Regions from separate parts of the Serratia sp. NCCP-200 genome, predicted to be linked through region 1. Evidence: predicted binding sites of a transcription regulator. Region 1 holds the regulator's gene; each other region holds the start of a gene.
The links. The regulator sigma-54, encoded in region 1, starts transcription at its own class of promoters, with help from an activator protein. The targets are predictions, from matches to a motif close to GTTGGCACANNTTTCGCTNT.
Positions count from the first base shown of each region.

Region 2: the regulator sigma-54 is predicted to act here: its motif matches at 1,663-1,682, upstream of glnK (P-II family nitrogen regulator).
Region 3: the regulator sigma-54 is predicted to act here: its motif matches at 1,588-1,607, upstream of glnA (glutamate--ammonia ligase).
Region 4: the regulator sigma-54 is predicted to act here: its motif matches at 1,591-1,610, upstream of hypA (hydrogenase maturation nickel metallochaperone HypA).

Region 1 is NZ_BAAKUJ010000004.1:314,668-317,808, forward strand. It holds gene lptA (lipopolysaccharide ABC transporter substrate-binding protein LptA) at 1-34, shown strand, start outside; gene lptB (LPS export ABC transporter ATP-binding protein) at 41-766, shown strand; gene rpoN (RNA polymerase factor sigma-54) at 817-2,253, shown strand; gene hpf (ribosome hibernation promoting factor) at 2,277-2,564, shown strand; gene ptsN (PTS IIA-like nitrogen regulatory protein PtsN) at 2,783-3,141, shown strand, end outside.
Region 2 is NZ_BAAKUJ010000002.1:241,308-244,448, reverse strand. It holds gene amtB (ammonium transporter AmtB) at 1-1,235, opposite strand, end outside; gene glnK (P-II family nitrogen regulator) at 1,273-1,611, opposite strand; gene AC6HVW_RS06385 (SmdB family multidrug efflux ABC transporter permease/ATP-binding protein) at 1,885-3,141, opposite strand, start outside.
Region 3 is NZ_BAAKUJ010000009.1:15,176-18,316, forward strand. It holds gene glnA (glutamate--ammonia ligase) at 99-1,508, opposite strand; gene typA (ribosome-dependent GTPase TypA) at 1,879-3,141, shown strand, end outside.
Region 4 is NZ_BAAKUJ010000002.1:1,008,269-1,011,409, reverse strand. It holds gene flhA (formate hydrogenlyase transcriptional activator FlhA) at 1-755, opposite strand, end outside; gene hybG (hydrogenase maturation factor HybG) at 895-1,188, opposite strand; gene hypA (hydrogenase maturation nickel metallochaperone HypA) at 1,204-1,548, opposite strand; gene hydN (electron transport protein HydN) at 2,357-2,899, shown strand; gene AC6HVW_RS09920 (4Fe-4S dicluster domain-containing protein) at 2,931-3,141, shown strand, end outside.

The sequences.
Region 1 (3,141 bases):
GCAAGACAAAAACGGTCAAAAGAAGAGTAACTAATTACTTATGGCAACACTCATCGCAGAAAACCTGGCGAAAGCCTACAAAGGCCGCAAAGTCGTTGAAGACGTGAGCCTGAAAGTGAAATCTGGCGAGATCGTCGGCCTGCTGGGGCCAAACGGTGCCGGTAAGACCACCACTTTCTACATGGTGGTCGGCATCGTTCAGCGCGACGCCGGGCGCATCGTGATCGATGACGAAGATATCAGTATCCTGCCGCTGCACGCCCGCGCACGCCGCGGTATCGGTTACCTGCCGCAGGAAGCCTCTATCTTCCGCCGCCTGAGTGTTTACGACAATCTGATGGCGGTGCTGGAGATCCGCGCCGATCTCACCAGTGAGCAACGCAACGATCGGGCTATCGAGCTGCTGGAAGAGTTTCATATCTCCCACCTGCGTGACAACCTGGGCCAATCGCTGTCCGGTGGTGAACGCCGCCGCGTGGAGATTGCCCGTGCGTTGGCCGCCAACCCGAAATTTATCCTGCTGGATGAACCTTTCGCCGGGGTTGACCCGATTTCCGTTATCGATATCAAGAAAATCATCGAGCACCTGCGCGACAGCGGCCTTGGCGTGCTGATCACCGATCATAACGTGCGCGAGACGCTAGACGTGTGCGAACGTGCCTATATCGTCAGCCAGGGCAAGCTGATTGCCCACGGCACGCCGGACGCCATCCTGGCCGATGAGCAGGTGAAACGCGTTTATCTGGGCGAAGAGTTCCGCCTGTAGGTTCCAGCGGCAGGCCAGCAGGCCGCCGTTAACGGAAGTAGCAGAAGATTATGAAGCAAGGTTTGCAACTCAGGCTCAGCCAGCAACTGGCCATGACCCCCCAACTTCAGCAGGCGATCCGCCTGTTGCAGCTGTCCACGCTTGAGCTCCAGCAGGAGATCCAACTGGCGCTAGAGAGCAACCCTCTGCTTGAACAGACCGAAGACCAGCACGAAGAGATCGACACCAAAGAAAGCGTCGAGACCGAAGGGCTAGACACCCGCGAAGCGCTGGAACAGAAGGACATGCCCGAAGAGCTGCCTTTGGATGCCACCTGGGATGAGATCTATACCGCGGGCACCCCGTCCGGCACCGGTACCGACTATGGCGATGACGAACTGCCGGTCTATCAGGGCGAAACCACGCAAACGCTGCAGGACTACCTGATGTGGCAAGTGGATCTGACACCGTTCTCTGACACCGATGCCGCCATCGCCACCTCGATCGTCGACGCCGTCGATGACACCGGCTATCTCACCGTACCGCTGGAAGACATTCTGGAGAGTATGGGTGACGATAACGTGACGATGGACGAGGTCGAAGCGGTATTGAAGCGCGTACAGCGTTTTGATCCGGTCGGCGTCGCGGCGCGCGATCTGCGTGACTGCCTGCTGATCCAGCTTTCCCAGTATGCCAAAGACACGCCCTATCTGGCGGAGGCCCGCCTGATCGTCAGCGAGCATCTGGATTTGCTGGCCAACCACGACTTTCGCACCCTGATGCGAACAACTCGCTTAAAAGAAGATACACTGAAAGAAGCGATGGTGTTGATCCACTCGCTCGATCCGCGCCCTGGGCAGTCGATCAATACCGGTGAATCCGAGTATGTGATCCCGGACGTGTTGGTGCGCAAGGTGCAGGACAAGTGGGTGGTAGAGCTTAATGCAGACAGCATCCCACGGCTGAAAATCAACCAGCAATATGCGGCACTGGGCAACACGGTGCGCAACGATGCCGACGGCCAGTATATCCGCAGCAATTTGCAGGAAGCGAAGTGGCTGATCAAGAGCCTGGAAAGCCGGAACGACACGCTGCTCAAGGTGACCCGCTGTATTGTCGAACAGCAGGAGGCGTTCTTTGAACAGGGTGCAGAATTTATGAAGCCCATGGTGCTGGCGGATATCGCCCAGGCCGTGGAAATGCATGAATCGACAATCTCACGCGTGACGACGCAGAAATTCCTGCACAGCCCGCGTGGTATTTTCGAATTGAAGTATTTCTTCTCCAGCCATGTGAATACCGACAGCGGTGGCGAAGCCTCCTCTACGGCGATCCGGGCGTTAGTGAAGAAATTGATCGCGGCGGAAAACCCTGCCAAACCGCTTAGCGACAGCAAGCTGACCACCATGCTTTCCGATCAGGGGATCATGGTGGCGCGGCGCACCGTTGCCAAGTACCGAGAGTCTTTGTCCATCCCGCCGTCCAACCAGCGTAAACAGTTGGTTTGACCTCTATAGAGAAGGAAGACATTATGCAGCTCAACATTACCGGACACCATGTCGAAGTCACCGAACCAATGCGTGAGTTCGTCAACACCAAGTTTGCCAAACTCGAGCAGTATTTTGACCGCATTAACCAGGTATATGTCGTACTCAGTGTGGAAAAAGTGCAGCAGATTGCGGAAGCAACGGTGCATGTGAATGGGGGCGAGTTGCACGCCACCTCGGAAAAAGAAGATATGTATGCCGCAATTGACTGCCTGATCGACAAACTGGCGCGTCAATTGAACAAACATAAAGACAAACTAAAGCAACACTGACATTCTGGGCCGTTATGCGATGCGTAATGGCCCACATCGTAGTCGCATTGGCTACACGGCAACCCTCGGCGCAGCACCTGTATAGGTATGCGCCGATAAGCCATCAGGGTTAAACAGGCGAAAAACCGTTTCATGAAGGTTATCAACGCAAGCCTGCTTTCCAATGGTAAAGCAGGCTTGCAATAAAGCGACAGGACGCGGTTTTAAGTGAAGATGAGATGAACAACGAAATAATGCAATTAAGCTCGGTGTTAAACATCGAGTGCACCAGAAGCTCGGTACACTGCACCAGCAAGAAACGGGCTTTGGAAATTATCAGCGAGCTGGCGGCCAAGCAGCTCAACCTACCTTCGCAGGTGGTGTTTGACGCAGTACTCACCCGGGAACGTATGGGCAGTACCGGTATCGGCAACGGTATCGCGATCCCACACGGCAAACTGGAAGAGGACACTTTGCGGGCCGTTGGCGTGTTTATCCGCCTTGAGCAACCTATCGCCTTTGATGCCATTGATAATCAACCGGTCGATCTGCTGTTCGCCTTGCTGGTACCGGCCGATCAATGTAAAACTCACTTGCA
Region 2 (3,141 bases), on a different contig from region 1:
TCCTGCTCTTCCGGTACGCGCAGCCCCACCACGGCCCCGGCGACCTTAAAGGCGATAAACGCGGCCACGCTTGACCACACCAGCGTCACAACAACGCTCATCAACTGGACCCACACCTGATGCCCCATGGTAACGCCATCGGCGTAGCCCGTTCCGCCCAGTGATGAGGCGGTAAAGACACCGGTCAACAGACAGCCAACGATACCGCAAACCCCGTGCACACCAAACACATCGCAGGTGTCGTCTACTTTCAGCCATTTCTTCAGCGTAACCACGCCCCACAGGCCAGCAATACCACCTACCAGGCCGATAATCAGCGCACCGCCTACACCCACGGTACCCGCCGCTGGCGTAATCGCAACCAGACCAGCGATACAGCCCGAGCAGGCTCCCAGCAGAGAAGGTTTACCCCGTACGACCCACTCGGCAAAGGTCCAGGAGAGGATTGCACCGGCAGTGGCTATCACCGTATTGAGGAATGCCAGCGCCGCAATACCGTTGGCCGCACTGGCTGAACCGGCGTTGAAGCCAAACCAGCCGATATACAGGATCGAAGCTCCGGTAAATACCATCGGCAGGTTGTGTGGCTTAAAGGCCTCTTTGCCATAGCCGGCACGTTTACCCAACAGATAGGCCCCTACCAGACCAGCGCTCGCGGCGTTGATATGCACCACGGTACCGCCCGCAAAGTCCAACGCGCCGTCGGCTGCCAGGAAACCACCGCCCCAAACCATATGCGCAATCGGCAGGTAGGAAATCGTGAACCAGATGGCGGCAAAAATAACCACCGCAGAGAAGCGGATGCGTTCGGCAAAGCCGCCCACCACCAATGCCACGGTAATACAGGCGAAGGAGCACTGGAACGCCACGTGGATCATCTGGCTAAAGGTGCCGGTCAGGCTGTCTATCCCGATCCCTTTGAGCATCACCGTCTGGAAGCCACCGAAGAAGGCGTTACCTTCGCTGAACGCCAAGCTGTAGCCATAAATGACCCACAGCACACACACCAGGGCAAAGGTGACGGTCACCTGAGTCAACATTGAGAGGACGTTCTTCGAGCGCAGCAGGCCGCCGTAAAACAGCGCCACTCCCGGTAAAGTCATAAACAGCACCAGCGCGGTGCAAATCATCATAAAGGCGTTGTCCGCCTTGTCTGCCACCGCCGGAGCGGCCAGAGCCAAAGAAGGAACCAGGGTTACCAAACTCAGGCCCAACGTGGATAACAGTCTTTTCATTATCAATCCATCCCCATTCAGTTGACTGAGCCTGCGATCACAGAGCCGCTTCGTCGGTTTCGCCGGTACGAATTCGAATCACACGTTGCAATTCGGCAACGAAAATTTTGCCGTCACCGATCTTGCCGGTGTAGGCCGCCTTGCTAATCACATCAACCACTTCATCCAGTTGGTCATCGGCAATAGCGATATCAATTTTGACCTTAGGTAAGAAATTGACGCTGTACTCTGCTCCACGATAGAGCTCGGCATGACCCTTCTGGCGGCCAAAGCCTTTGACTTCGGTTACGGTCAGCCCCTGAATACCTACAGAGGATAAGGCTTCACGCACGTCCTCTAACTTGAATGGTTTGATCACCACGGTAACCAGCTTCATATTGCCTCTCCACGATTAAGCCCAAAAACTTACCCCCGGTACGACTCATATAAAGCAAAGGCTGTGCCACAAATTATTTTTTATTTAAATTCAATTGATTATATAGAAATACCCACAACCAGAGGCCAGCACTGGACGAAAGCAGAGATCGCAGCCGGAAGATTGCGCACTTTTTTGGTGCATTACGCGTTGGGAAAGTGCAGTAGGAGGGAGTTGAAAAGCGCTATTGCCTGTTGGTGGTGCGGGCTCCTGGAGCGGAGCCCTTGCTTAAGATTATGCGGGCTGAGTTTCGTCGCGAGTCGTAGCAGCCAACTCTTCACCCACCAGCTGTAGCTGATACATCTGGTAGTAGCGGCCCTGCTGTGCCAACAACTGCTGATGGTTCCCCTGCTCCACGGCATGACCGCGATGCAGTACCAGAATAGAGTCGGCATCCACAATGGTTGAAAGGCGGTGGGCGATCACCACCAGCGTCGTCTGCTCGCGGATCAGCCGTAAGGCGCGTTGGATCGCCTGCTCGGTGCCGGAATCTATATTGGCGGTCGCTTCATCCAGGATCAGGATCTGCGGTGCCTGGACCAACACGCGCGCCAAGGCCAACAACTGCTTCTGTCCTACGGACAGATTATTCCCCTGCTCCCCCAGGCGCGTATGGATGCCCTGTGGGAAGCTACGCACCAGTTCACCCAGTTGCACCGTTTCCAGCGCCTGCCAGACCGCCTCTTCACCGATAGAGCGACCAAGCGTGACGTTCGCCAGCACCGATTCCGCCATTACCACCGGATCTTGCTGCACCATGGCAATGCCTTGGCGCAGGGTACGATGTGAAAGGCTGGACAACGGGCGGCCATCCAGACGAATTTCCCCTTCGCTCAGCGGGTAATAGCCCATCAACAGGTTAGCCAAGGTGCTCTTTCCGCTGCCGGTATGACCCACCAGGGCAACAAAACCCCGTGACGGCACCTGCAACGAGATATGTTGCAGCACTTTTTTGTCGCTGCGGTAGGCAAAGCTCAGGTCGCTGATATCAATACGGCCGCTCGCCAACGGGCGATCGTCACTGCCATAGCTCTGCTGGCTGCGATCCATCAGCTCGAAAATACGCTCACCGGCCACCACGGCCTGCTGCAATATCGATTGCTGGGCGGTCAGCTCAATCAACGGTTCGTTCAAACGGCCAAGATAGTTGATGAAGGCATACAGCACCCCCACGCCAATCGCGCCTTCACCGCTGAAGCCAAACAGCATCAACAGGCCACATAGCACCAAGGCAGAGAACAGGCTAAGCAGTGGCCGTAACAGAAAACCATCCAGGCGCAGCGTCTGCATCCGGGCGGTGTAATGCGAGCGGCTGGCCGCACTCATGCGCTCACCAAAACGGATCTGCTGACGGAACTGCTGGATCACCCCCATGCCGCTGATCACTTCGTTGAAGCCATCGTTGATATCCGCCAGGTAGCTACGCATCCGCCGCACGATCGGCGTGCTGTAATATTGATAGATCCCCATCACCACCATCACCGCCGGGAA
Region 3 (3,141 bases), on a different contig from region 1:
AAAAAGCCCATCCGAAGATGGGCTAAAAGTTTCCACGGCAACAAAAAAACGGCTACTAATACTTAGGACGCGCCATCCTTAGACAGCGCGGGTATGACTTAAACGCTGTAATACAGTTCGAACTCAACTGGGTGTGGCGTCATGCGCACGCGATCCATTTCTTCTTTACGCAGTTCGATGTAGGCATCGATCGCGTCGTCGGTGAATACGCCACCGCGGGTCAGGAATTCACGGTCTTCGTTCAGTGCGGCCATTGCTTCATCTAGTGAGCCAGCCACTTTTGGAATTTCAGCTTCTTCTTCCGGCGGCAGGTCATACAGGTTTTTATCCATGGCATCGCCAGGGTGGATCTTGTTGATCACGCCGTCCAGGCCAGCCATCAGCAGTGCAGCGAAGCACAGGTATGGGTTAGCCGCTGGGTCCGGGAAACGAGCTTCGATACGGCGCGCTTTCGGGCTGGCAACCACTGGGATACGGATAGACGCAGAGCGGTTACGGGCAGAGTAAGCCAGCATAACCGGCGCTTCGTAGCCTGGGACTAGACGCTTGTAGGAGTTGGTGGTCGGGTTGGCCAGGGCGTTGATCGCTTTAGCGTGTTTGATGATGCCGCCAATGTAGAACAGCGCCATTTCAGACAGGCCGCCGTACTTGTCGCCAGCGAACAGGTTGGTACCGTTCTTGGACAGTGACATGTGGCAGTGCATACCTGAGCCGTTATCGCCGAACATCGGTTTTGGCATGAAGGTCGCGGTTTTGCCAAATGCGTGAGCCACGTTGTGAACCACGTATTTGTAGATTTGGATTTCGTCGGCTTTCTTGGTCATGGTATTGAAGCGGGTAGCCACTTCGTTCTGACCTGCGGTTGCCACTTCGTGGTGGTGAGCTTCAACCACCAGGCCCATTTCTTCCATGGTCAGACACATGGTAGAACGGATGTCCTGTGAAGAGTCGACCGGTGGCACTGGGAAGTAACCGCCTTTGACCGCTGGACGGTGGCCTTTGTTGCCGCCTTCGAGTTTGGTGCTGGAGTTCCAGGCGCCTTCGATATCATCAATAGCAACCATAGAACCACGGATGCTGCTACCGAAACGAATGTCGTCAAACAGGAAGAACTCTGGTTCTGGCCCGAACAGCACGGTATCGGCGATGCCGGAAGAGCGCAGGAAGTCTTCAGCACGCTTGGAGATTGAGCGTGGGTCACGATCGTAGCCCTGCATGGTGCCTGGCTCGAGGATGTCACAACGAATGATCAGGGTAGACTCTTCGAAGAACGGATCCAGAACCGCCGTGCTGGCGTCTGGCATCAGGACCATGTCAGATTCGTTGATGCCCTTCCAACCACCGATTGAGGAGCCGTCAAACATTTTACCTTCTTCGAAGAAGTCGGCATTTACCTGATGAGCAGGGATGGTAACGTGTTGCTCTTTACCCTTGGTGTCAGTGAAACGCAGGTCTACGAATTTCACTTCATGCTCATTCAGCATCGTCAAAACGTGTTCAGCGGACATACTTAACTCTCCCGGATTTATCGTTGTCATCGTCGTGGAACGAATCTGTGTAACTGGCCTGTTTTGCCTTGTGTAGACTAAAGCGAAAACTGTGCCAACTTTTAAAAAGCGAAAAAATCGCCGGTTTGTGCGGGTTTTGCTCATTGCCAGTATGCACCATTAGCGATGCAATGCACTATGGTGGTGCAAATAACCTGGGGTAGGGCACTAGAATGGTGCAAAACATCATCGATTGCTGCTTTTTGCACCGTGAAAGGGATCACAAACTAGCCTGTACACAGTTGTTTATAAGAGAGTGTTGTGATCTTGTTTAGTACCTCGCTTAATACGTGTACAATAGCGCGCTATTTCTAATGCCTGAGGCAAAGCTGTGATCGAAAATTTGCGTAACATCGCCATTATTGCCCACGTTGACCATGGTAAGACCACCCTGGTTGACAAGTTGCTGCAACAATCCGGTACTTTCGGAGAGCGTTCAGAAGCGACAGAACGCGTAATGGACTCCAACGATTTGGAGAAAGAGCGTGGGATTACCATCCTCGCAAAAAACACCGCCATTAATTGGAAAGACTACCGCATCAACATCGTAGACACCCCAGGACACGCCGACTTCGGCGGCGAGGTAGAGCGCGTGATGTCAATGGTCGACTCGGTGCTGCTGGTTGTGGATGCAATGGATGGCCCAATGCCGCAAACCCGTTTCGTGACCAAGAAAGCGTTCGCTAATGGTCTGAAACCGATCGTGGTAATCAACAAGGTTGACCGCCCTGGCGCGCGTCCTGACTGGGTTGTGGATCAGGTCTTCGACCTGTTCGTTAACCTGGACGCTACCGACGAACAGCTCGACTTCCCAATCATCTATGCATCTGCATTGATGGGTATCGCTGGTCTTGACCATAACGATATGGCCGAAGACATGACTCCGCTGTACCAGGCGATTGTCGATCACGTCTCTGCGCCACAGGTTGAGCTGGAAGCACCTTTCCAGATGCAGATCTCGCAGCTGGACTACAACAACTACGTGGGCGTTATCGGCATCGGCCGTATCAAGCGTGGTAAAGTGAAGCCTAACCAGCAGATCACCCTGATCGACAGCGAAGGCAAAACCCGTAACGGTAAAATCGGTAAAGTGCTGACCCATATGGGTCTGGAACGTATCGAAGCCACCGTTGCCGAGGCGGGCGACATCGTTGCCATCACCGGCCTGGGCGAGCTGAACATCTCTGACACCATTTGTGATGTGAACGCGGTTGAAGCGTTGCCAGCACTGTCAGTTGATGAACCTACCGTAAGCATGTTCTTTAACGTCAATACCTCACCGTTCTGTGGTAAAGAAGGCAAGTTCGTGACTTCACGCCAAATCCTTGAGCGTCTGAACAAGGAACTGGTACACAACGTGGCGTTGCGCGTTGAAGAAACCGAAGATGCTGACGCATTCCGTGTTTCAGGCCGTGGTGAGCTTCACCTGTCGGTTCTGATCGAAAACATGCGTCGTGAAGGTTTTGAACTGGCGGTTTCCCGTCCGAAAGTTATCTTCCGCGAAATCGATGGCCGCAAGCAAGAGCCGTTCGAGAACGTGACGCTGGACATCGAAGAACAGCACCAGGGTTCTGTGATGCAGGCGATGGGTGAG
Region 4 (3,141 bases), on a different contig from region 1:
ACGTTGTACTGTTGGCGTTCGGCAGTATTGTTGTTCAGATAGTGGGTGGAGTAGATGGTGAGCTGATCGGCGTGGTTACTGCGTAATACGATGCTGATGGCGTCACTGTTGAAAAAGTGGTGAATTTTCTCCGAGATCTCCCCCATCACATCATCCAGATCCAGCTTTGACAGCACCGCATTGGTGACATCCACCAAGATGCGATAGTCATCCAGCTCATGACGCAGCTGGTGCTGTTGCCGTTGCGCGTTTTCCAACAAAACGATCTGCTGCGTGGCCAGCGCCACCACTTCCATCAGCGTTTGCAACTGCACCAGGCTGGCATCGCTGAACGGCTCGCTTCCGCTACGCAGTAATTCACAGCCACCGAGCGGCCGCCCACCCGCATGTAGCGGCATCAAACAGTATTGGTTGAAGGGAGGATGCAACTTCAGGGCGCGGATTTGCGGATAGCGATCGTGCAGCTCATCGGCCTGCCAGCGCTGGGGTAACGAGCTGTGTTGAAAGCGGCTGACCGGACCATTCGCCAGCAGCGTTTCGTCCTGATAATTTACCGGCTGCTGCGCTTGATCCAGCCCGTGAAAACTCACCCGTTCACTGTGCGGATCAAATAGCACCAACGCGACGCTGTCGGCCAATTGCATGCGCTGCAATACCTGACGCAATTGCAGTAACAGATCGATGAAATTATGCTGCCCGAGCAGCATGCGCGTAATTTCGAGCAGGTCTTGTTGTTCTAAGCGTACAGTCGACATGGTTTATCACTTGTCTGAGTCACGAAGATTATTGCCAGCGAACATCCTCACAAAGAGTAAGGTTTGTTAATGGTAATTTCTCCCGACCGGATCAACAAAACACCGCAACAGGAATATCATTTGCCGGGGATAGCACAATTTATCGCCGCTCCTGGTCGCCTTCTCCTGCCAAGAACAGCGCGACGTCCTGCTCCACTTCCCCCATTGCTTGCAGTGCCGACAAGGTTTCCTGCGCTTCTTGCTCATCCAGGCGGCTCATGGCAAAGCCAACATGGATCAACACCCAGCTACCGATTAGCGCTTCTGGCGGTTCATCGTCCTGGCACACCAGGGCAATATTCACTTCTCGTTGCACACCACAGACGTCGACCCAGGCGTGCTGGGATTGATTTGCGTCCAGCGCCACAACCTTACCGGGAATGCCTATACACATGCTTTTTCCTCTTGGTTATTCAATTTCCAGGCGCTTGAGTTGTAAGCCGTCATCCGCCTGCACCCGCAGGTTGCGTCCGCCGCATTGCGGGCAGACCAGGACCTGGGGAACCAGCAGTTGCACATCCGTCCGGCAGTCATGACACCAGCACTGTGCCTGTTGTTCGAGCAGATGTAACTCGCAGTCTTCGGCCAAGGTGCCGCGACAGACCATGTCGAAGCAGAACCTCAGCGACTCCGCCTCCACGCAGGAAAATGCGCCGATCTCAAACCAGACGGCGGTAATGCGCCGGGCATGATTTTGCCGGGCGTGTTGCTGCATGATTTCCATCGCATGATGGCACAGGGTTATTTCATGCATCTGGGCTCCGTTGTTCGGCGATTAATCACCGATGCTTCAGCTAGTGCAATTACGGTGCCAAGGTGATCCCGTGGCCCCTCACCCTAACCCTCTCCCACAGGGAGAGGGGACCGATCGAGTTGGGCTGAAAGTATAGTGATCCTTCATAAGCACCAGCTGAATCACCTTGGTTAAAGGGGGCGTTCGAGTTGGGCTGAAAGTATAGTGATCCTTCATAAGCACCAGCTGAATCACCTTGGTTAAAGGGGCGATCGAGTTGGGCTGAAAGTGTAGTGCTCCTTCATAAGCACCGGCTGACTCACCTTTGCTAAAGGGGGCGATCGAGGTTGCTGCTATGACAGCCCTTCTCCCAACAGAGTAGGGGCTATCAGCTCCCTCTCCCCTAAGAGAGGGGACAGTCCGAGACGCAAATTAAGTCCCGTGATCGACCACAGCGCCAATTTAACTCCCCCTCCACAGGAAAATTGACTTAACAAGCCGCAACTTTATTCCCGCACTTATCGACAACGCCGATCGGCTCCCTCTCCCTGTGGGAGAGGGTTGGGGTGAGGGGTAAACCGTCATTTTTGCTGCCGATTTCGACAAAAATGACGAAGTGACGACGCCAACTCTGGCGGAACGTGACGAATATCCCCTCCCGCTTCGTCGTTTATGCCCATCCGCCGTTCATGCGCGGCACATTAAATCACAACCAACTGTTTTATATCAATTTATTAGGCTTGGCACGTTTTATGTATAGCTAACGGCAGCACAGACTCAAAGGCTCGCCGCCTGGAGTTTAACGATGGAAGGTAATCAGGAGTGACTGATGAACAGGTTTATCATGGCCGATCCGCAAAAATGCATCGGCTGCCGTACTTGTGAGATCGCCTGCGTAGTGGTCCATAGCCAAAACCAGGATGTCTCGGCGCTGGATGCCGCCAACTTCACGCCTCGCCTGCATCTGCTGAAAGGCGGCAATGTCAGCACCGTGGTGCTGTGTCGTCAGTGTGATGATGCCCCCTGCGCCAGCGTTTGCCCCAACGGGGCCATCAGCCAAAGCGACGGCATGGTCAAGGTCACGCAGGAGCGTTGCATCGGCTGTAAAGCCTGCGTCATGGCTTGCCCATACGGAGTGATGGAAGTGGTCACCCGCCCGATGGCCCATCAGGGTAATACCTTGATGTTCCCCGCCGCCGAGAAAGCGGAAGCGCACAAGTGCGATCTCTGCACCGGACGTGCCAATGGCCCGGCCTGTATGGAATTTTGCCCCACCGATGCGTTGCTCTGTGTAGACCAACAGCTACTGCAAAAAATGAACGCAGAGAAACGCCGCCGCGCCGCCCTCAATCCACTGTCGTTGGCGATATAAGCATGAACCGCTTTCTGTCGGAGGAACGGCCATGAACCGCTTTGTTATTGCGGAACCTCAACACTGTATCGGATGCAATACCTGCATGGCTGCCTGTACCGAAGTGCATAAGGCCGAAGGGCTACAGTCGCATCCCAGGCTGACGGTGACGCGCGTCGGAGAGCAAACGGCGCCGATACTTTGCCGCCAATGTGAAGACGCCCCTTGTGCACGCGTTTGCCCGGTCAATGCCATCACGCACG